Regions from separate parts of the Arthrobacter sp. SDR-2R genome, predicted to be linked through region 1. Evidence: riboswitches for the same ligand, from Rfam matches in the RefSeq annotation. Region 1 holds a riboswitch; each other region holds the start of a gene.

Evidence for each region. Region 1 has a riboswitch for S-adenosylmethionine ahead of metX (homoserine O-acetyltransferase MetX). Riboswitches for the same ligand answer to the same signal wherever they lie in the genome.
Region 2: linked by a shared signal. The riboswitch ahead of AC3ANU_RS03785 (DUF1737 domain-containing protein) and the one ahead of metX (homoserine O-acetyltransferase MetX) in region 1 are both predicted to bind S-adenosylmethionine.
Region 3: linked by a shared signal. The riboswitch ahead of AC3ANU_RS19850 (cobalamin-independent methionine synthase II family protein) and the one ahead of metX (homoserine O-acetyltransferase MetX) in region 1 are both predicted to bind S-adenosylmethionine.
Region 4: linked by a shared signal. The riboswitch ahead of AC3ANU_RS09765 (aminotransferase class V-fold PLP-dependent enzyme) and the one ahead of metX (homoserine O-acetyltransferase MetX) in region 1 are both predicted to bind S-adenosylmethionine.

Annotation. Positions count from the first base shown of each region.
Region 1 covers NZ_CM173231.1:3,418,294-3,423,601, forward strand. Annotated here, with positions in the region: gene AC3ANU_RS15835 (zinc-binding dehydrogenase) at 9-1,154, opposite strand; gene AC3ANU_RS15840 (MFS transporter) at 1,163-2,545, opposite strand; gene metX (homoserine O-acetyltransferase MetX) at 2,712-3,827, opposite strand; SAM riboswitch class IV at 3,840-3,955, opposite strand; gene AC3ANU_RS15850 (bifunctional o-acetylhomoserine/o-acetylserine sulfhydrylase) at 4,056-5,308, opposite strand, start outside.
Region 2 covers NZ_CM173231.1:817,425-822,732, reverse strand. Annotated here, with positions in the region: gene opgC (OpgC domain-containing protein) at 1-721, opposite strand, end outside; SAM riboswitch class IV at 947-1,062, shown strand; gene AC3ANU_RS03785 (DUF1737 domain-containing protein) at 1,076-1,351, shown strand; gene AC3ANU_RS03780 (rhodanese-like domain-containing protein) at 1,348-1,758, shown strand; gene AC3ANU_RS03775 (O-succinylhomoserine sulfhydrylase) at 1,759-2,967, shown strand; gene AC3ANU_RS03770 (glutamate--cysteine ligase 2) at 3,104-4,330, opposite strand; gene AC3ANU_RS03765 (UDP-N-acetylglucosamine 1-carboxyvinyltransferase) at 4,397-5,308, opposite strand, start outside.
Region 3 covers NZ_CM173231.1:4,308,779-4,314,086, reverse strand. Annotated here, with positions in the region: gene AC3ANU_RS19855 (uracil-DNA glycosylase family protein) at 1-283, opposite strand, end outside; gene AC3ANU_RS19850 (cobalamin-independent methionine synthase II family protein) at 485-1,693, opposite strand; SAM riboswitch class I at 1,707-1,810, opposite strand; gene AC3ANU_RS19845 (SipW-dependent-type signal peptide-containing protein) at 2,067-2,762, shown strand; gene AC3ANU_RS19840 (S24/S26 family peptidase) at 2,781-3,395, shown strand; gene AC3ANU_RS19835 (hypothetical protein) at 3,628-4,125, shown strand; gene AC3ANU_RS19830 (choice-of-anchor G family protein) at 4,122-5,308, shown strand, end outside.
Region 4 covers NZ_CM173231.1:2,096,987-2,102,294, forward strand. Annotated here, with positions in the region: gene AC3ANU_RS09760 (class I SAM-dependent methyltransferase) at 1-387, opposite strand, end outside; gene AC3ANU_RS09765 (aminotransferase class V-fold PLP-dependent enzyme) at 490-1,908, opposite strand; SAM riboswitch class IV at 1,945-2,058, opposite strand; gene hisN (histidinol-phosphatase) at 2,211-3,023, opposite strand; gene rsgA (ribosome small subunit-dependent GTPase A) at 3,068-4,183, opposite strand; gene aroA (3-phosphoshikimate 1-carboxyvinyltransferase) at 4,167-5,308, opposite strand, start outside.

The DNA of each region.
Region 1 (5,308 bases):
CGAACAAGTCAGGCCTGGAACAGCCGCCTTACCACCTGCCCGGATGCCAGCGCGTCCAGGCCCTCATTGATCTCGCTGAGCGGCCGGGTGTCAGTGTGCAGCAGCTCAACCGGCAGCCTGCCTTCGCGCCAGAACGCCAGGTACTGCGGAATGTCGCGCGCCGGCACGGCATCCCCCATGTAAGAGCCCAGCAGCCGTTTTCCCGCCCCGGCAAACTGCAGGGCCGGCACCGTCAACTGGGCGGACGGATGGGGCAGGCCCACCGACACCACGGCGCCTCCCCGCGTCACCTGCTCCAGGCAGGAGGCGATAACGCCTGCTGATCCCACTGCTTCAATGGCAACGTCCACACCGTCCCCGGACGCTTCCGCGATCAGCCGTGCCGCGTCCTCCGGCGTTCCCACCGATGTGGCGCCGGCGTCGCGGGCCAGCTGGTGCTTGCCTTGGTTTGGATCGATGGCAATGACGTCGGCGGCTCCGGCGAGGCGCGCTGCCATGACGGCTGACAGGCCCACGGCTCCGAGGCCGAACACCGCTACGGACTGCCCCGGACTTACAGCCGCGGTATTCAACACTGCACCCATTCCGGTGAGCACGGCGCAACCAAACATCGCGGCAACCGTGTCCGGGACGTCGTCGTCGATCACCACCACCGATTCCCTTGCCACCACTGCGTAATCGGCGAAGGCCGAGACGCCAAGGTGGTGGTTGATCCGTTCCCCTGCCGGAGTCCGCAGCAGTGCCGGCCCGTGCAGCAGGTCGCCGGAGCCATTGACCTCTGCTGCACGGTGGCAGAGGGCCGGCCGGCCGGCCAGGCATGCACGGCACCCGCCACAGCTCGGCACGAAGACCAGCACCACATGGTCGCCCACGGCCACGTCGGACACGCCGGCCCCCACGGACACCACCCGACCCACCGCCTCGTGGCCCAAGGCCATGGGCAGCGGCCGGACGCGGGAACCGTCCACCACCGAGAGGTCCGAGTGGCAGAGGCTGGAGTAGGTGATGGCAACACCAAGCTCACCGGCGCGGGGCTCCGGCTGCTCCAGTTCCTGCACCAGCAGCGGAGCGGCCTCGGAGTAGGTCTGCTTCCCGTTGCCGGCCCCCGTGGTGGGGGCGGCGGGAACGGTGGAGTACAGGACGGCGGCTTTCACGGATCCTGCTACTTCTTGCGGGCGGCAAGGAGGTCGGCGGTGCCCTGGGCGTCGGCGGCGTCCACGTCGTGCAGCGAGATGCCGCGGGTTTCCTTCAGGAAGTAGACCGCGACGGCGGTAATGGCGCAGGCGATCAGCAGGTAGACCGCCACGGGGACGGAGGACTTGTAGGCGCCCAGGAGCGAGGCGGCGATGATCGGGGCCAGGGATCCTGCCACGATCGACGTCACCTGGTAGCCCAGGGACACCCCGGAGTAGCGCATCCGGGTGGGGAACATTTCCGCCATGATGGCAGGCTGCCCGGCGTACATGAAGGCGTGGAACACCAGGCCGATCATGATGGCGGCCAGGATGATGGCATCGTTCTTGGTGTCCATCATGGGGAAGGCGAAGAAGCCCCAGGTGGCCCCCATGATGGCGCCGGCCATGTAGACGGGCCTGCGGCCAAACCGGTCCGACAGCTTGCCGACCATGGGCACGACTGCGAAGTGCAGGGCGTGGGCAAGGAGCAGCAGGAGGAGGATGCGGGTGGTGTCGGCCTGGACCACGGTTTTCAGGTAGGTGATGGAGAACGTGACCACGAGGTAGTACAGGATGTTTTCCGCCAGGCGCAGGCCCATGGCGGTGAAGACGCCGCGGGGGTAGCGCCGGAATACCTCAGCGACGCCGTAGCCCTTGTGGCCGGCTTCGACCTCTTTGCGGGCTTCGAGGAAGATCGGTGCGTCATTGACCTTGGTGCGGATGTAGTAACCGATCAGGACGATCACCGCGGACAGCCAGAACGCTACGCGCCAGCCCCACCCCAGGAAGGCGTCCTGGGTCAACGTGGAGGACAGGGTGAACAAGACGGCGGTGGCAAGCAGGTTTCCCAGCGGCACTGCCGACTGTGGCCAGCTGGCCCAGAAACCGCGGGATTTGCTGGGGCTGTGTTCGGCCACGAGGAGGACGGCGCCGCCCCACTCGCCGCCAACGGCGAAGCCCTGGGCGAACCGGAGGACCACCAGCAGTGCGGGAGCCCAGTAGCCGATCTGCTGGAACGTGGGCAGGCAGCCCATGAGGAAGGTGGAGACGCCTACCAGGATGATGCTCAGCTGCAGCAGCTTCTTGCGTCCGAACTTGTCGCCGAAGTGGCCAAAGACGATGCCGCCGATGGGGCGCGCCACGAAACCGACGGCATAAGTGAGGAAGGCGGCGATGATGCCATCCAGTTCTGTGCCGGCGTTGGGGAAGAAGGCCTTTCCGAACACCAGGGTGGCAGCCGAGGCGTAGAGGAAGAACTCGTACCACTCAACAACGGTTCCGGCCATGGAGGCCGTAACCACTTTCTTAAGGCCTGAAGCCTTGACGTCGGTTTCCTCTGTGCGCCTTGCGGCGGAGCTTTCCGTACTCATGCGAACTCCTTCGGCGTCGTCGTCGACACCACGGGGACCAATCAATGGCGGCCGGGTGTGATGCACACCACGAACGCACCGGATTCGATTGAGTATGGTCTGCCTGCGGTGCAACCTCAACGCCGATTAGTGCAGAAGGCATCTGCAGGAATGCACATGCGCGGCGCTAGGCCAGGAAGCTGCTCCGGAGCTGGCTGCCCAGCTGCCCGATCTCGGTCAGGAACCCGTCGTGCCCGATCGGCGCCTGGATGACGTGCACGTCCACGTCCCCCGGCAGGGCCTGGGCCAGCTCACGGGACTGCGACGGGAAATACAGCCGGTCCGAATCCACGGCGGCCACGAAGAACCTGGCGGTGGACCTGGCCAGGGTTTCGGCCAGGGTTCCGCGGCCCCGGCAGATGTCATGGCTCATCAGCGCCTCGGTGAGGGCGATATAGCTGTTGGCGTCGAAGCGCTTCACGAGCTTGCTGCCCTGGTGGTCCAGGTAGCTTTCCACCTGGTAGCGGCCGCGGGCGGCCAGAGCCTCACCCTTCAGGGGCGACTCCGGCGCCTGGGGTTCCCGGCCGAAGCGGCCTTCCAGTTCAGCCGCGGACCGGTAGGTGATGTGGGCAATGCGCCGGGCAAGTGCCAGCCCGGCTTCCGGGCAGGGGCCGCCGTAGTAGTCGCCGCCGTTGAAGTGTGGGTCCTGCCGGATGGCCAGGGTCTGGGCCTGCGCGAAGGCGATCTGTTCCGCCGTGCTCGCGGCACCCACGGAGATGACGGCGCAGCGCTGCACCCTCTCCGGGTAGGTCACTGCCCATTCAAGGGCGCGGGCGCCGCCCATGGATCCGCCCAGGACAGCGAACCAGCTGCTGATGCCCAGCTGGTCAGCCAGCCGGGCCTCTGCCACCGTGCTGTCCCGCAGGGTGACCAGGGGGAAGCGGGAGCCCCAGGGGGCTCCGTCCGGGGCGGCCGACGACGGGCCCGTGGACCCGTAGCAGCCGCCCACGATGTTGACGGACACCACGAAGAACTTGTCCGTGTCCACGGGAGCGCCGGGACCGGCCAATTGTTCCCACCAGCCTTCTTCGTCCGTGTCGCCGCGGGTCACGTGGGTGCTGCCGGTCAGGGCGTGCTCGATCAGGATGGCGTTGCTGGCGTCGGCGTTGAGCGTGCCCCAGGTTTCGTAGGCCAGCGTGACGTCCGGGAGGTATCCCCCGGCTTCAAGTTCCAGCCCTCCGATGGAGGCGTAGCGGACAATTCCGTGTTCGGGGATGGTGGTTCGGGCGACGGTAATCGTCATGGCAAGACCTCTTCTACGCGCTTGCCTGCCGTCGTCTGACCGGCAGGCCAGGTCCTCACCCGGGGCACCCCACCGCGGATGGAGGGTTGCCGGCCAGCAAGCCGGGGCTGTCACTGGCACTCATGACCTGGTTCGAGTGTACGAAACACCCCCCGCTCCAGGCCAAGAGTGTGACTGGTTGTGACTTCCCCGCTTGCCGGCCCTCCCGGCGTCAGCCCTGGCGCGCTTTTAGCTCTGGGCGCCTTTGGCAGCGCGGAAACCCGCTTCCAGGTCGGCCAGGATGTCGTCGATGTGCTCCAGGCCAACAGAGAGCCGGACCAGTCCCGGATTCACCCCGGCCACCGCTTGCTGCTCCGGCGAGAGCTGGCTGTGGGTGGTCGACGCCGGGTGGATGACCAGGGAGCGGACGTCGCCGATGTTGGCCACGTGGGAATGCAGCTCCAGGGCGTCGACGAAGCGCTTGCCCGCCTCCGCTCCGCCGGCAAGGTTGAAGGCCACGACGGCGCCCGTTCCCTTGGGCCCGTACTTGCGGCCACGCTCGTACCAGGGGCTGGAGGGCAGCCCGGCGTAGGCGACGGATTCGACGTCGTCCCTTCCTTCCAGCCAGCGCGCCACTTCAGTGGCGTTGGCAACGTGGCGTTCCACCCGCAGGCTCAGCGTCTCCAGGCCCTGGGAGATCAGGAAGGCGTTGAAGGGGGAAACCGCCGAGCCAAGGTCGCGCAGCAGCTGGACGCGGGCCTTGAGGATGTAGGAGAGGTTGGCACCCAGCGCACCGTCGGCGCCTAGGTCGCGGGCGTAGACCAGGCCGTTGTAGGTGGGGTCCGGGGTGTTGAAGCCGGGGAACCGTTCAGGGTCCTTGCCGAAGTCGAATTTGCCGGAATCCACGATCACGCCCGCTATTGCGGAGCCGTGGCCGCCCAGGTATTTGGTGGCGGAGTGGATCACGATGTCCGCACCCCACTCCAGTGGGCGGATCAGGTAGGGCGTGGACAGGGTGTTGTCCACGATCAGTGGCACGCCTGCCTGGTGGGCCACCTCGGAGATGCCTTCGATGTCCAGGACGTCCTGGCGGGGATTGGACACCACTTCACCGAAAAAGAGCTTGGTATTCGGCTGGACGGCGTCGCGCCACTGGTCCAGGTTGTCGGGATCCTGGACGAAGGTGACCGAGATGCCGAACTTCTTCAGGGTGTGGGCGAACAGGTTGTACGTTCCGCCGTAAAGACTGGGGCTCGCCACAATATGGTCCCCCGCCTCCGCAATGTTCAGCACCGCGAACGTCTCGGCGGCCTGGCCAGAGCTCAGCAGCAATGCGGCCAGGCCTCCCTCAAGGCTGGCGATCCGCTGTTCGACGGCATCCTGGGTGGGGTTGCCGATCCGGGTGTAGATGGGTGCAAGTTCGGCGAGGGCAAAGCGGTTGGCTGCGCTTTCGGCGCTGGGGAACACGAAGGACGTGGTCTGGTAAATGGGGAGCGCGCGGG
Region 2 (5,308 bases), 1.9 Mb from region 1:
CGTCGTCACCCGGGTAGTACGGGGCGTAGGCGCTGTCGCTTGAGTTCCAGGCCCCGTCGCCGTTCGTGTCCAGGAGGGAAAAGCCTTCGGTTCCGGGCTGCGGGGCATCCCGGTTGCGGTCAAAGGGGTAGTCCTTGCCCAGGTAAGGCGCCCACACCAAGGTGGCCCGGCCGCCGTCGTACTTCTTGAACGCTGCCGCCACAGCCCTGAAGGCCTGCCGGTACGCGGCGGGCTGCTGGCCCCAGGCCACCCAGCTTGCATTCATGTCCGGGGCGAACCGGATCAGCAACTGCCCCTTGAACCCGGACGTAAGGTCGCGCACCTGCGCTGCGAATGCTTCCGCTTCCGCGGTGCCGAGCTGGTCCAGGGGCACTGACGGCTTCACCGTGAGCAGGGCGTGGGCGCCTAGGGACGCGGCCTGCTGAAGGAAGCCGTCAAGGTCGTTCCGTTCCGAATCGCGGTAGGGGATGGTGATGTCGTGGCCGAAGACGGCCGGACTGGCACCAAGCCGGCCGCTGAAACCTGCGGCGGTGTCCTCGCCCCACTCGAGCACCGCGCCCAGCCAGGGCTTTCCCTTCTCCGGCGCAACGTCCGCCGCATGCGCCGGCGCAGCCGCCAGCAGGGCCAGGAGGCTGACGAGGGCCGCGGCCAGGAACGCCCCGATGGACGGCCGGAGGGTCCCCCGGATGGCGGCCTGGTGGCGCGATGTGTTTGCCCGCATGCTGACAGGACCCCCGGTGCTCATTGCTGTGACGACGGGGCGGCGCCCCGGTAAGAACTTTATCGGCCCCGCGGCCCCGGGCGGCACGTGGCGGGCCGCCCACCTGCGGCGATGTCCGCCGTCGCGCTTTCCTTCAACCCCGCGCCTCCCTTCAGCGCTGCTCAATTACGGAACATGACGACGGCGGCGGTGCGGCTTGGCGCGGCAGATGTTACGTTTTTGGGGAGTAATGAGTACCGGTGTGAAGCCCTGACTGGCCGGTCGGCAACCCTCCCTTTCGCGGCGGGGTGCCTCAGGTGAATACTCGGCATATCGACCGATTCGAGCTGCAAGCGTGAAAGAAGGAGATCCGTCGTGTCTGACGCACCTGCCCCTGACGAAAAATTGTCCTACCGCCTGATCACCGGCCCGGATGACCGTTCATTCTGCGAGCGGATCTCCACGGCCCTGGCCGACGGCTATGTGCTGCACGGCAGCCCGGCAGCCACCTTCAACGGCACCAGCGTGATCGTGGCGCAGGCAGTGGTCCTTCCGGCGGCAATCGCCTCGGCCGATGCCGCGGTTGCCACCGCAGTGGATGAACTGGACGCCGAATTTGAAGGCGAGTTCGACGGCGAGGGCCACGCATGAGCTACGCGGGAGACCTCACGCCCCAGGAAGCATGGGAGAAGCTGGAACAGGGCGCCATCCTGGTGGACGTCCGCACCGAGGGCGAATGGGCCCACATCGGCATTCCGGACACCAAGGCCACGGACAACGACCCCCTCTTCATCCAGTGGACCTTCCCCGGCGGCATCCCCAACCCCGACTTCATCAACGACCTCAGCCAGCAGGCGCCCGAGGACCGTTCAACCGAACTGGTGTTCCTGTGCCGCTCCGGCCAGCGGTCCATCGCGGCAGCCATCGCGGCCACCCGGGCCGGCTTCACCTCCTACAACGTGCTGGAGGGCTTTGAAGGCGAGCCGGACCGCTATGGCGAACGCACCGTCAACGGCTGGAAAAACCGCGGCCTTCCCACCAACCTCGGAAAGAACTAAGTGACCTTCAACCAAGACGCCCCCGGCTGGAACCCCGACACCCAGGCTGTCCGTGGCGGGCTGGACCGCACCAACTTCCAGGAAACGTCCGAGGCCATTTTCCTGAACTCCGGCTTCGTCTACGAATCCGCGGCAGCAGCTGAACGCGCCTTCACCGGCGAGGACGAACGCTTTGTCTACTCCCGCTACGGCAACCCGTCCGTGGCCACCTTCCAGGAGCGGCTCCGGCTGCTGGAAGGCACCGAAGCCTGCTTCGCGACGGCGTCGGGCATGTCCGCGGTGTTCACCGCGCTTGGTGCCCTGCTGGCTGCCGGCGACCGGGTGGTGGCCGCCCGGTCGCTGTTCGGTTCGTGCTTCGTGATTTTGAACGAGATCCTTCCCCGGTGGGGCGTGGAGACCGTCTTCGTGGACGGGCCGGACCTGGACCAGTGGCGCGAGGCCCTCTCCAAGCCCACCACCGCCGTCTTCTTCGAATCCCCGTCCAACCCGATGCAGGAGATCGTGGACATCGCCGCGGTCAGCGAACTTGCGCATGCCGCCGGCGCCAAGGTGGTGGCGGACAACGTCTTCGCCACTCCCCTGCTGCAGCGCTGCGGTGACCTGGGCGCCGACGTCATCGTCTACTCCGGCACCAAGCACATCGACGGCCAGGGCAGGGTCATGGGCGGCGCCATCCTGGGCACCAAGGAGTTCATCGACGGTCCCGTGAAACAGCTCATGCGCCACACCGGGCCCGCACTCTCGGCGTTCAACGCCTGGGTCCTGACCAAGGGCCTGGAGACCATGAGCCTGCGCGTGAACCATTCCTCCGCCACGGCGCTCCGGCTCGCAGAGTGGCTGGAAGAACAGCCCGCCGTGAGCTGGGTGAAGTACCCGCTGCTCAAGTCCCACCCGCAGTACGACCTGGCGGCACGGCAGATGAGCGCCGGCGGTACGGTCCTTACGCTTGAGCTGGCTCCCTCCGGCGGGCGCTCCGGCAAGGAAGCGGCCTTCGCACTGCTGGACGGGCTGCGCATCATCGACATCTCCAACAACCTTGGTGATTCGAAGTCCCTGATCACGCACCCCGCCACCACCACGCACCGCGCCATGGGGCCGGAAGGGCGCGCCGCCATTGGGCTCAGTGACGGCGTGGTGCGGCTCTCGGTGGGGCTCGAGGACCCGGAGGACCTCCTCCGCGACCTGGAACAGGCCCTCAAGCAGATCTAGCCGCGCGGGAAGCCGTAGTTCCTCTGGGTCCGGGCGACGCGCTTCCTCACTCTCGATGCGCAGATTCCCTGGCGCGCACCAAATATGGGCCGCGAGGAGGAATCTGCGCGTCGGGAATGGATATGCGCGTCGAAGGTCAGCTCTGGCGGACCCGCAGCAGTTCGGGCGTGCCCTCCACGTCAGCAAGGTCCAGGGCATCCCGCATGGTCACGTTGACGGCCTGCCGCACCACGGCGCCGAACCCCATGTCCTCCGGGGGCGGTCCCGCCAGCGCCTTGTCCCGGGCGCGGCGCTGTTCGGCGGCTCCCGTTCCGCGGGCGATGATGTCCTCCACCCCCTGCCGTGCCAGTGCCAGCTCCCCCTGTTCGGACAGGACGGGAGCCAGGTAATCCACCAGGGACCGGACCACGTCCGCGGCCGGTGCGGGCCGGAAATTCCCAAAATCCAGGAGTTCACCGCTCAGCCCGGCGCTGCTGGCCTGCCACGAGGCCATCCGGAGGAGGACGGTGGGAACCGGCGCAGGATCCACGTCGGCCTGCCATTCCCTGCTGGCGGATTCCACCAGCGCCCGAACCAGCACGGCAATGAGCGCTGCATCCTCGGCACGAAGGCAGACGTCCGCCACGCGAACCTCGACGGTGGGGTGGTTGCGGGACAGCCGGGCGTCGAAGTACAGCATGCCCTCATCGAGCATGACGCCGCTTTCCAGCAGCCGCGTCACCACGCGCCGGTAGGCAGGGTACGTCCCGTAAATACCGGCCGGGCCCGCCGTGGGCCACCGGTTCCAGGCCTGGGTGCGGTAGCTTTCAAACCCGGTTGGAACGCCGTTCCAGAAGGGCGAATTGGCGCTCAGGGCCGTCAGCACTGCCAGCTTGTCGCGGATCCGGTCCAGGACCGCCACGCCCTCTTCGGGCGATTCGATGAACGTGTGCACATGGAAGCCGCAGGTCAGCTGCTCCTGGGCGGTGAGGCCGAAGCGCTCCAGCATTTTGGCGTACCGGGGGTCGGGCGTCGTGTGGGTGGTGGAGGCCAAGGGCGAGGTGGCGAGGGCCGCCACCCTGGCGCCATGCTTCCTGGCGGCCTGGTCCGCCAGGGCGCGGCCCGCGCGGATCTGTTCGAGCAGGCTCCCGTATTCGAGGCACGGACGGGTCTGGGTCTCGATCTGCTCAAGCTTCAGCTCGGCACTCAAGCCCATCTCGTCGTCGTAATCCGCCTGTTTTCCGGAGTGGTGGACCTCCGGGTCCACGGGAAGATCGTCAGCCGCAACGCGGTGGCCGGCCAGGAGGGCGTCGGCCAGGGCAAGGGGTTCCCCGGACTCCGGATCAACGATCAGGAGTTCCTCCTCTACGCCAAAAGTACGCATACGAACATTCTGCGATACTTGTCCGGCATTCGAGGGCCCCCGGCGATTCATGACGAACCGTGAATGCTAGTCCTGGAAGTACTCCACCTTGGCGCCAATGGTGTTCAGGCGTTCCGCCAAGTCCTCGTAGCCACGCTCGATCACGTAGATGTTCCGCAGTTCGGACACGCCCCGGGCGGCGAGCATGGCCAGCAGCAGGCAGGCGGCCGGACGAAGCGCCGGCGGGCAGCCCACCTCGGCGGCGCGCCACTTGGTGGGCCCGTTGACGTAGATCCGGTGCGGATCCAGCAGCTGCACCTGCGCCCCAAGCCTGTTCAGCTCTGTCAGGTAAATGGCCCGGTTCTCGTAGACCCAGTCGTGGATCATGGTCTGGCCATCGGCGTTCGCGGCAATGACGGCAAAGAACGGCAGGTTGTCGATGTTCAGCCCGGGGAACGGCATCGGATGGATCTTGTCCTCCGGGGCATGCAGCTCGGAGGGCTTGGTGGTGACGTCCACCAGCCGGGTGCGGCCGTTGCGGGCCATGTACTCGCCGGAAATTTCCAGCTTCTGCCCCATCTGGCCCAAGGTGGCCAACTCGATTTCCATGAACTCGATGGGCACCCGCCGCACCGTGACCTCGGAATTGGTGACGATGCCGGCCGTGATGAGGCTCATCGCCTCGATGGGATCCTCGGAGGGGAAGTACTCGATCTCCGCGTCAATGTCGGCCCGGCCCGTGATCTTCAGGGTGGTGGTGCCCACGCCCTCGATGGTGACGCCCAGCATCTGCAGGTAGAAGCACAGGTCCTGCACCATGTAATTGGGGCTGGCGTTGCGGATCACGGTGGTTCCCGGCCGGTGCGCCGCGGCCATGATGGCGTTCTCGGTGACGGTGTCCCCGCGTTCGGTGAGGACGAAGGAGCGGTCCTGCGCGTCCGCCGGCGGAGCCTGGACCGTGTAGAAACCGGCCGTGGCTTCCACGGCAAGGCCAAACTG
Region 3 (5,308 bases), 890 kb from region 1:
ACTCCGGGCGCAGGCCAAGCTTCCACTGGATCCCCAGCATGCGGGTAACAGCGTCCTGGTCGCCGGGGGTGATGAACCCGGACGGATCCACCTCGCCGATGTTGGAGAACAGGCTGATGATGCGGCATTCCTCCACGTCGTGCATGGGGTCCACGTAGGGCACCACGGTTCCGGGCTTGGCCTCTTGCAGGGAATCACACAGTTCGTTGACGGCGGCAACGCTGGGTTCGTAGCGGCGGCTCATGAGCTGTTCGTGGAATGTTTCGGGTGCCAGGGCTGTCATGAAGTGCTGGATCTCCTGCGGGGATTGGCGTTGCTGCCGCCACGGACATGGGCGCACGGCGGCACGGCACATCAGTGGCGGTTGATTGGGGTGGACCAACTCCTGGTCGGCCTACTCCAGTTTAGCAAGCCCAGGCAAGCGAAACGCCGGCCGCCCCTTCCGGTGATGGAAGGCACAGCCGGCGCGTCGGTGCGGGAGCGGCTAGAAGAGGCGCTTCGAGGCGCGGCGGGCACCCTCACCCAGTGCCTCCAGCTTGGCGAAGGCGATCTGCGGGTGCACCCTGCCGCCCAGGCCACAGTCGGTGGAGGCAATGACGTTCCCGCGGCCCACGAGGTCCGCAAAGCGGACGATCCGGTCCGCCACCAGGTCCGGGTGCTCCACCACATTGGTGGCATGCGAAACAACGCCCGGGATGATCACCTTGCCCTCGGGGAGCTTTGTGTCCTCCCACACCCGCCATTCGTGTTCGTGGCGGACGTTTGCCGCTTCAAAGGAATAGGCGCCGGCGTTGACCTGAAGCACAGAGCCGATGATGTCGGCGAACGGGATGTCCGTGGTGTGTGGGCCGTGCCAGGATCCCCAGCACACGTGCAGCCGGATCTGTTCCTGCGGCAGGCCGCGCAGCGCCCAGTTGGTCGCTTCGACGCGCAGCTGGATGAACTTCAGGTAATCGTCCAGGGACGGCTCGGGATTGATCTGGTCCCAGCTTTCGGCCAGGGACGGATCATCGAGCTGCACCGTAAGGCCGGCCTCGATGATGGCCTTGTATTCCTCCCGCATGGCATCAGCGCAGGCGTAGACGAGTTCCTCGTCGCTCTTGTAGTACTCGTTGGCTACCCGCGCGCATGAGCCAGGGGAGAGGGAGGCCACGAAGCCATCCGTGAGGCCTGCGGCGGCGAGCCCGGTCCTCAAGTTCCGGATGTCCGAGGCCACCAGGTCCTGGCCCGTGTACGTCAGCGGTCCGGCGATCTTGGGCTGGGCAACGCTCCTGCGGTGGGTGAGGATGCCGGATGCGGGATCGCTGTAGGCCTCGTTGAAGGCCTGCCGGTCGCGCCGGTCCGGGAACGAGGTCAGGACAACGTTGCCGGGGGACGAGCGGCGGACGCCGGACTCGGCCCAGCGGTCCACGGTGGTTGGCTCAAGGCCCCCGAGCCGGGCGAAGGAGTAATTCCACCACGCCCCGTAATCCACCGAGCTGGACATGGTGTGCCCGTACTCGCCGTCGTTGGGGATGTCGATGCCAAGGTCCTTCTGGCGCTGCACCACGTCCACTACGGAGGCTTCGAGGAGTTCCAGGAATTCCGGCGTGATGCCGTCGGCTTCCTTGGCGGCGTTGGCCGCAATGAGTTCAGGGGTGCGGGGCAATGAACCGGCGTGGGTCACGCGGATATGGTCGGTGTTCTGGGACATGCTGGAATCTTCCTTTCCATCGGTCCTGGCAGTAGCACCTTCGGCCGGCAGGAGTCTGCCGGGACGTGGTTGCTGCGGCGTCATTGAGCCAGGTCTCTCGGCCGCTCCGGATGGTTCACTCCCACCTAAAGCGACAGCGTGGCGGCGGGGCAACTCGGTTTCATAATGTGGCGCGGCAGCGTCCGTCGGAGCGCGTCCGCACGATTCCGCCGGAGAAAGCGACAGTTGATAACATTTAATACACCGACTTGACTTTAATTAGTAAGTAATGATGATGTAGAAACATCGGTCTTTTGGGGGAAATGCCGATAATCCCCCATACCAGTGTCCCGGTTCCTACCGTTCGGGGTTTAATTCTAATTTGGGGGAAATCATGGTTGAATCAACCAGCGCTAAGCCGCGCTCGCAAAAGGCTAATAAAGTCCGCGCTATTCTTGCCGGCGGCCTTGTCTTGGGGATCGGCGCAGCCTTCACTCTCGCTGCGTGGACGGACAACGAGTGGGTCTTCGGCCAGAGCGGGAACGGCGGCGGCCCGGGTACCAAGGTCTACCACATGCAGCAGAACACGTGGTCCGGTACTTCAAGCGAGGCGGTTTGGGCTGACGAGCCGACTGCTCCCGGTGGAGCCCTGACATTCAGCGTCAATGCTGACGATCTCGTGCCGGGGTCGACGGTCTACGCCCCGATGCAGTTGCGGGCTTCCGACAAGTCCCAATCATTGGTGGCCACGCTGACGGGGGCTGCCCGGCTCGACGGAACTGATTCAGCCACCAACTCTGCAGCGCTGTACGGTGCTCTTCGGTACCAGCTGAAAAAGGAGGTGGACAAGGACCTTTGCAACGCCACCAACTTCTCCTCCAATGGAACTGATCTTGTTCCTGTTGGCTCGACCCTGAACACCCGTTCGGACACTCCGATCAACCTTCCGGCCGGAGCTACGGACGCAGCTGCGGGCACACCTGTGAGTCTTTGCTTCGCAATGACGCTCCCTTCGAATGCAAGCGTTGATCTTCAGGGATTGCGGACCACCCCCTTGTGGACCTTCAGCAGCACCGTAGGCCAGTCGTAGCCGCCACCCGTGCTTCGGATGTCCGCCAGGCGTGAGTCCGGGTTCCGGGCGGCGGCCGTGCCGTCCGGAACCCGGCTCCCGCCGGGGGTGGGAAGCGTGGCCCGGGGGTTCAGGGAGGTATTGCTTTCCGTCGTTGCCCTGCTGGGACTGGCATGCATCCTCTCCCTGGTCCTCGGCCTTTTCTTCAAAGCGTCCTTCGTCGTTTTCCGTACGGGATCGATGGAGCCGCTCTATCCAGTCGGTGCGCTGTCCCTGACCGTGCAGGTCACCGCCAAGGATCTCGTCCCGGGCGACGTCGTGTCGGTCCGCCGGGATGCGGCGACCGCCCTGGTGACCCACCGCGTGGTGGCAGTTGACCCGCCCAGTGTGGAGGGGGCCACAGCGTCGCTAAGGCTTCGCGGCGACGCTAACACTTCGGATGACCCGTTGCCCTACGAGGTGGCCACGGCGCAGAAGGTGCTGATCACCGTTCCCGGCTTAGGAGCTTGGGTCATGGCTTCACGGGGGCCGGAGTTCCTGGGTGCAGCAACGCTCGCTGTGACCGTGCTGGTGACATGGGCCTACTGGCCGAGACACGGTGCAACTGGCCAGGCGGAGGTCGACGACGAACCCCCGGCGAAACCACAACAGTAAGGTCGTAAATGACATGGCGGGAGCCAGCTTCAGGCGCGTCGCAAGAGCCGCGGGGGTTATCGCAGTTTTGCTGGCCACCGCTGCGCCCGGCGCAGCGGTGGCTGACGAACCATTGGTTCCGGTTCCGGAGACAGGAGCGGCAGGCTTCCTGTCCCTTTCTTCGTCGATGTATCCATTGGCCCTTCCTGCGCTTCAAGCAGGGGAGTCCTTCAGTTGGCAGATTGGCATTTCGGTGGACCAACCCAGCGGTGAGTCGACGCTGCAGGTGACTGCGGACGGTGGGCTTGCCGGCACAGGGACCTACCTGGTTTCCGTGGACGAATGCGACGTCGCCTGGCAGGGAAGCAGCGGCCTGGGCGGGGATTTGCGCTGTCCCATCGGTTCCACGCCGCGCATAGCGCCGGTGACGCTGGCCGAACACCGTCAGGACGTGCTGGTTCCCTTGCGGGATCTGCGCGGCGGCCCCTCACCTTACCTCCGCTTCATCCTTTACCGGCCCGCGGGTTCGCAGGATCCACCGGACACGTCGCTGACCTTGGGCATTGGGGTCACCGCTGCAGGCATTGACGACGCCGTGACCCCGCCGGGGCAGCGGCCGCCAGCACCGCTGGCGAACACAGGGACGGCGGTGCTCCAGGGACTGCTCGCGGGCTGCGGCCTCCTGCTGCTGGGCGCGGCGGCCGTAGCTGCCGGCCGCCGAACCAGGGCCCGGACCGGGAGAACATCATGACATCTCCGCGCAGGAACCTCCTCCACCGCGCGGCCAGGAACCCGCGCACCTCCCTGGCGATAGCAGCGGCGGCTGCGGTATGCCTGGCGGCAACCACTACGGTCACCACGGCGGCGTGGGTGGACAACGAATGGGCCGCCGGCAGCGTAGGCGTCGGCTCTCCGGGGGACTGCGCCACCAACACGCTCTTCAGCGGCGAGGCATCGGCCACCCAGCTCACGGGGAGCGTGCTGGGCACAGACCTGAATTCCGTAGCCGGAGTTGAGGGTCTCACAGTCACCAACGTCGACGGTGCGGTGTCACCGCTGCCTCTCACGGCTACTCCGGTGACAGGCGTTCCGGACGCCTTCATCAGCAAGCTGCCTGTCACGGCCCTTGGCGCTAATCCGGTGACGGCGGGCCTGGGGCTGGGGCTCCCGGTTGGTGGCCTGGGCACCTATACGCAGTGGGCGCAGGCGCAGGACAGCGGACAAACCCGCGCTGCCGCCGGGCTCGTCACTGACCAGTCCGGGGCTGTGGACGTGGGCGGGACGGCCACCGGAGCCAACACTGCGCCGCAGGCTGCCACGATCTCGCTGGGCAACGTCGTGCCCGGGTCGCTTGCCGGCGTCACCCTCGACGTCGGGGCCGTGGCGTCCTCCGCATCGGTCCAAGCGTGCGACCTGATCAACGGCTGGCCTACGCTGGCTGCAACTCCCGCCGTTGCGCGGGAGTACGGTATCGCCAGCCTCAACCTAAGGACCAGCGTCCCTGCGATTGGGGCTCTCAGCAGGAGCGGAGAATCCCAGCTCGACGATGTGCCGAACCAGTTGACGGCTTTGGTTGCCCCCGGTGCCTTGACCACCGCAATCTCCAGCGGCCTGAACTCCTTGCTTGATCCTGTTCTGGGACTGCTGGACAGTTCGGCCTCCACAACGGCCACTTTGTCAGCTCCCAGCCTTGGCGCAGTGCGCGCCCTCATGGAAGAGACGCTGGTCGACAATGAGAATACGGTCGCTGTCGACCTCGCGGCCGGTACCGTCCGGATAGACATTGCAGCGCTCACCGATGGGACGCTGGGACTTAACCGTCAAGTGGCAAACCACACGGTCCTGGACAGCACCGTGACGGGGAAGGCCACTGCCAAAGTCACCCAGCTCCTGAACCAGTGGGAGATTCGAGTTGCGGATGCCTTGACTGCGGC
Region 4 (5,308 bases), 1.3 Mb from region 1:
CAGTTCGGTGCTTGCCGCCAGGGCGTCGCACCAGTGCCACGCCTGGGCTACGGTGACGACGTCGAAGCTGGCGTCGGGCAGGCCTGTCGCCTCGGCAGTCCCCGGCATCGCCGTGGCAGCCGGGTAGTGTTCCGTGAGCTGGGCGAGCATGTCCGCCGAGGGGTCCACGGCCGTGACGTCCAGCCCCATGTCCAGCAGCAGCGCGGTGAACTTTCCGGTACCGGCACCAACGTCGAGGGCTTCATGGGCGTCGGCGGGCACCAGCCACCGGGCTGACTCCTCAGGGTAGCCGGGCCGGACGCGCTGGTAGTGCCTGCCGCCGTCCTGGAAGCTCTGGCCCAGTTCCCTGCGCCGCCCGTGATCAAGCTTGGGGCCACCCCGAACCACGCGTGGCCTCCTTCAGCTGACGTCCTGCGGTACCTTTCGAATTTACCGCATTCCCCTGACGCACGGTCAGCCGGCTGAAACAGGAGTGGCCGGTCTCCGGCGTCAGTCGTCGATGCAGGGCGCTGCGCCGGCTGTTCCAGGGGTGTTGGGCGCCCAGTGCGGGTAGGTGCGGGTGTCGTTGGCAGGGACCCAGCGGCCTGCGTCCACCACGTAGTCCCAGCCCAGCCCGTTGCTCCGGAGCGCCTGGATGCCGGCCAGCAGGCGCTCGGCATCTTCCAGGCGCGAACCGACGCCGAAGCTGGCGCGGAGGGAACCGGACGGCAGGCCCAGGCGCTTCAGCAGGGGATGGGCGCAGAAGCGCCCGTCACGCAGGCCCACGCCATGCTCTGCCGAAAGGTACGCAGCCACCAGTCCTGCGTCGTATCCCTCGACGGAGAAGTTGACCACCCCGATGGTGTCCGTTTCGGGGTTGGTGTCCTTGAAGATCTGGTGAACCGTGACGCCGTCGATCCGCTGGAGTCCCTCCACCAGGAAGGAGCGGATGGCGGACTCGTGGGCGTGCCAGCGTTCCTGGTCCAGGCCGGCAATGACCTGGGTGGCGCGGGCCAGCGTGGCGGCCCCCAGGACGTTCGGCGAGCCCCCCTCATGGCGGGCCGGGCCGGTGGCCCAGCTGACGCCGTCGAGCCTGGCTTCCTTGACGGCGCCGCCCCCGGCGAGGTGCGGGACGCCGGCGTCCAGCCAGTCCGGGCGTCCCACCAGGACGCCGGCGCCGAAGGGCGCGTACAGCTTGTGGCCGGAGAAGGCGAGGTAGTCGACGTCATCCGCGCTGATGTCTATGCGGCGGTGCGGCGCGAGCTGGGCCGCATCCACCACGATCCGTGCGCCATGTTCGTGGGCCAGCGCGGCCAGCGCCCGGATGGGGAGGATTTCGCCGGTCACGTTGGAGGCCCCGGTGACCGCGACCAGGCTGACACCGCCCTGTCCAAGCTCGGCACGTACGGCTTCAAGGGTGCCGGTGATGGTGTCGGCGGCGACGATGCTGCGGTGCGGGACGCCCTGCCACGGCAGGAGATTGGCGTGGTGTTCGATGTCCAGGTACAGCACTTCGCCGTCGTGGCGGCCATCGGTCACGGGAAGGCAGCCGGCCAGCAGGTTCAGCGAATCCGTCGTGTTGCGGGTGAAGATGACCGAATCATCCGGGCGGCCGCCCACGAAATCCCTGACGATGCTGCGCGCGTTCTCGTACACGGAGGTGCTGATCTGGGATGCGTATCCTGCCCCGCGGTGGACGCTGGCGTAGTAGGGGAGGATCTCATTCAGGTAAGCGGACACTACGGACAGTGCCGGGGCGGAGGCGCCGTAATCGAGGTTGGCGTACCGCACGTGGCCGCCCGAAATCAGGGGCGCCTGGATTTCGGCGCCGGTGACGGCAGCGAGCGGCCGGCCGGCTGCGGCGTGGCGTGCATGGGGGACGGCAGCTTCGGCAATGACGGGCTGGGGGGAGACGGTGGCAGTTGTCACAGAGACCTCACTTGGTACAGGACTCCGGCATAGTGGAATCCGCGCTTGCCGCATCCGCTCCGGACCGGCCTGGTCGTCACCCGGGGCACCCCACCGCGAATGGAGGGTTGCCGGCCAGCAAACCGGGGTTTTGCGCTGGCACTCGTGACCTGCATAAAAGCGTAGGACATGGGGCGGCCAGGACTGAAGCCGCGGCAATTGTTAAGGGCTTTGTTACGCGCCCCCGAATAAACGACGCCGGGCACCTGCCTTGGGAGGTGTCCGGCGTCGCATTATTCGTTCAAACGTGGAAAGCGCGTGAGTTACAGCAGATCGTCCAGGTACGGGTTCAATCGGTGCAGGACCTCCGAGTGCAGGATTGAGTTCGTGGCCAGGGCGTTCCCGCCGAACGGGCCGTCCTCGCCTTCCAGGGATGTGAACCGGCCGCCGGCCTCCACCACGATCGGCACCAGGGCAGCCATGTCATAGAGGTTCAGCTCGGGTTCGCAGGCGATGTCCACGGAGCCCTCGGCCACCATGCAATACGACCAGAAATCCCCGTAGGCCCGGGTCCGCCAAACGTCCTCGGTAAGGCCGAGGAACTCGTCAAGGTTTCCGCGTTCCTTCCACCCGCCCAGGCTGGAGTAGGAGAGGGAGGCGTCGGAAAGCTTCGACACGTTGGACACGCGGAGGCGGGTGGCGGCGGCAAGGGACCTGCCCATGTACGCGCCCATGCCTTTCGCCGCCCACCAGCGCTTGCCCAGGGCCGGGGCGCTGACGACGCCCACCACCGGTTCGCCCTCATCCACGAGGGCGATCAGCGTGGCCCATACGGGAACGCCGCGGACAAAGTTCTTGGTTCCGTCAATGGGGTCGATGATCCAGCGCCGGGAACCGTGGCCGGTGCTGCCGAATTCCTCGCCCAGGACGGCGTCGCGGGGGCGTGAACGGGAGAGCTGGCCCCGGATGGCTTCCTCGGCGGCCTTGTCCGCGTCGGTGACCGGCGTCAGGTCCGGCTTGGTCTCAACGTGGAGGTCCAGGGCCTTGAAGCGGCTCATGGTCTGGTCATCCACGGAGTCGGCCAGGACATGGGCCAGGCGCAGGTCATCGTTGTAGCTCGAAGCGGGTTGGATCATGGTTCCAAACTACCGTCTGTGGACGGTTCTGCCGGGAGAACGCGTCAGTTGACGCTGCCGAGCTCCTTGGTTTCCTGTGCTTCCATCCTCGGGTCCGTACCAAGCAGGCGCCGCAGCGAGGCCAGCCGGGCCGCGCCGGTGGGACCTGCGTGTCCGCCTGCCACCCAGTCGTCGAGGCCGCAGTTCACTGCGGTTGCGGTGTGCTTGCAGCCCCGTTCGCAGTTCTCGATGCCGGGGGAGAGGTCCGGGAAGGAGCGCAGGATGCGGTCAGGGTCCACGTGCGCCAGGCCAAAGGAACGGATGCCGGGGGTATCGATGATCCAGCTGCCGGGAGGCGCGTCCGCCAACCGCAAGGCAAGGGCCGACGACGACGTGTGGCGGCCGCGCCCGGTCACGGCATTCACGCCGCCGGTGGCCCGCTCGGCGCCGGTCAGGGCGTTCACCATGGTGGACTTGCCGACGCCGGAGTGCCCCAGCATAACGGTGACCTTGCCATCGAGATGGTCCCGCAGCGCCGCCACTGCGGCGCTGTCCAGCCGCGCCGAGAGCCCGTCATCGGACCGGGCATCGATTCCCGACGCCTGCGCATCCGCCGTCTTGCTGATGATCACCGGGAAGTCCAGGTGCGTGTAGTTGGAAAGCAGGTCCGCGGGGTCTTTGACGTCGGCCTTGGTGACCAGCAGGATGGGTTCGATTCCGGCGTCGTATGCGGCCACGAGCGCGCGGTCGATGAACCCCGTGCGGGGTTCCGGGTTGGCGGCAGCCACCACGATCACCAGTTGGTCGGCGTTGGCCACCACCGCGCGCTCCACGGGGTCGGTGTCGTCGGCGCTGCGGCGCAGGAGGGTGTGGCGGTCCTGGATCTTCACCAGCCGGGCCAGCGTGTCCGGCGCGCCGGACACGTCCCCCACGAGCGAGACGAAGTCGCCTGCCACAACGGGCGAGCGCCGAAGTTCCCGGGCGCGCGCGGCAATGACAACGCGCTCATTCTCCGAGTCCTCGTCCACTACCGCGGTGTACCGCCCGCGGTCCACCGTGATGATCCGTCCGGTCACGGCGTCGTCGTGGCTGGGGCGGTCTTTGGTGCGCGGCCGGGAGCCCTTCTTGCTGGGACGGATCCGAACGTCCGATTCGTCCCAGGAATCAGTGCTCCGCGCCACTGCCGCGCCCTTCCGGTCCGGCGGCGGACCCTTCTCCCTGGGCCAGCATGCCGGCCCACAGCTGCGGGAAATCCGGCATGGTCTTGGCCGTGGTGCCGATGTCCTCCACCTGGACGCCTTCGACGGCGAGTCCCAGGATTGCGCCGGCCGTGGCCATGCGGTGGTCGGCGTAGCTGTGGACGACGCCGGCGTGCAGCCGGGCGGGCCGGATCACCAGGCCGTCGCTGGTTTCCTCGGCGTCGCCGCCCAGCCGGTTGATCTCCGATACCAGGGCCGCGAGCCTGTCCGTCTCGTGTCCCCTCAGGTGGGCGATGCCGCTGAGGCGGGAAGGCCCCGTGGCAAGGGCACACAGGGCCGCGACCGTGGGAGCCAGTTCACTGGTGTCCGCGAAGTTGCCGCCCTTGATCTCCGGGCCGCCGGTGACGGTCAGGACACCGTCAGCCAGGGTGACCGAGGCGCCCATGCTGGCCAGGATTCCGCGCCACAGGTCCCCCACCTGCTGCGTTTCATCAGGCCAGTTGGGAATCCGTACGGTGCCCCGCGTGGCCAGGGCCGCAGCCAGGAAGGGCCCGGCGTTGGAAAGGTCCTGTTCAATCCGCTGGTCGAAGGCGCGGATGGGTCCCGGCGCCACCACCCAGTGGTTGGGGACGGAGTCGTCCACTGAAACGCCGGCACCGCGCAGGACGGCCACTGTCATGTTGATGTGGTCCAGGCTGGGTACCGGCTTGCCCACATGTTCCAGGTGCAGGCCGTCGTCGAACCTTGCGCCCACCAGGAGGAGGGCGGAGACGAACTGCGAGGAGGCGCTGGCATCGATCACCAGATGGCCGCCGCGGACTGCGCCGTTGCCTTCCACCACAAAAGGGAGCGACGACGGCGCGCTGCCGTCTTCGGCGGAAACGGCCACGCCCAGGGCTTTGAGGGCTTCGATGATGGTTCCCATGGGGCGCTTGCGGGCGTGGGGATCGCCGTCGAACACGCTGGCTCCGTTGCGGAGCGCCGCCAGCGGCGGAACGAACCGCATGACGGTGCCGGCAAGTCCGCAGTCGATCCTGGTGTGGGACGCGGCCGCTGCCGCCGGCAGCGGAACCACCTCCAGGTCGGGCCCAAAGGCACCGTCCCCGG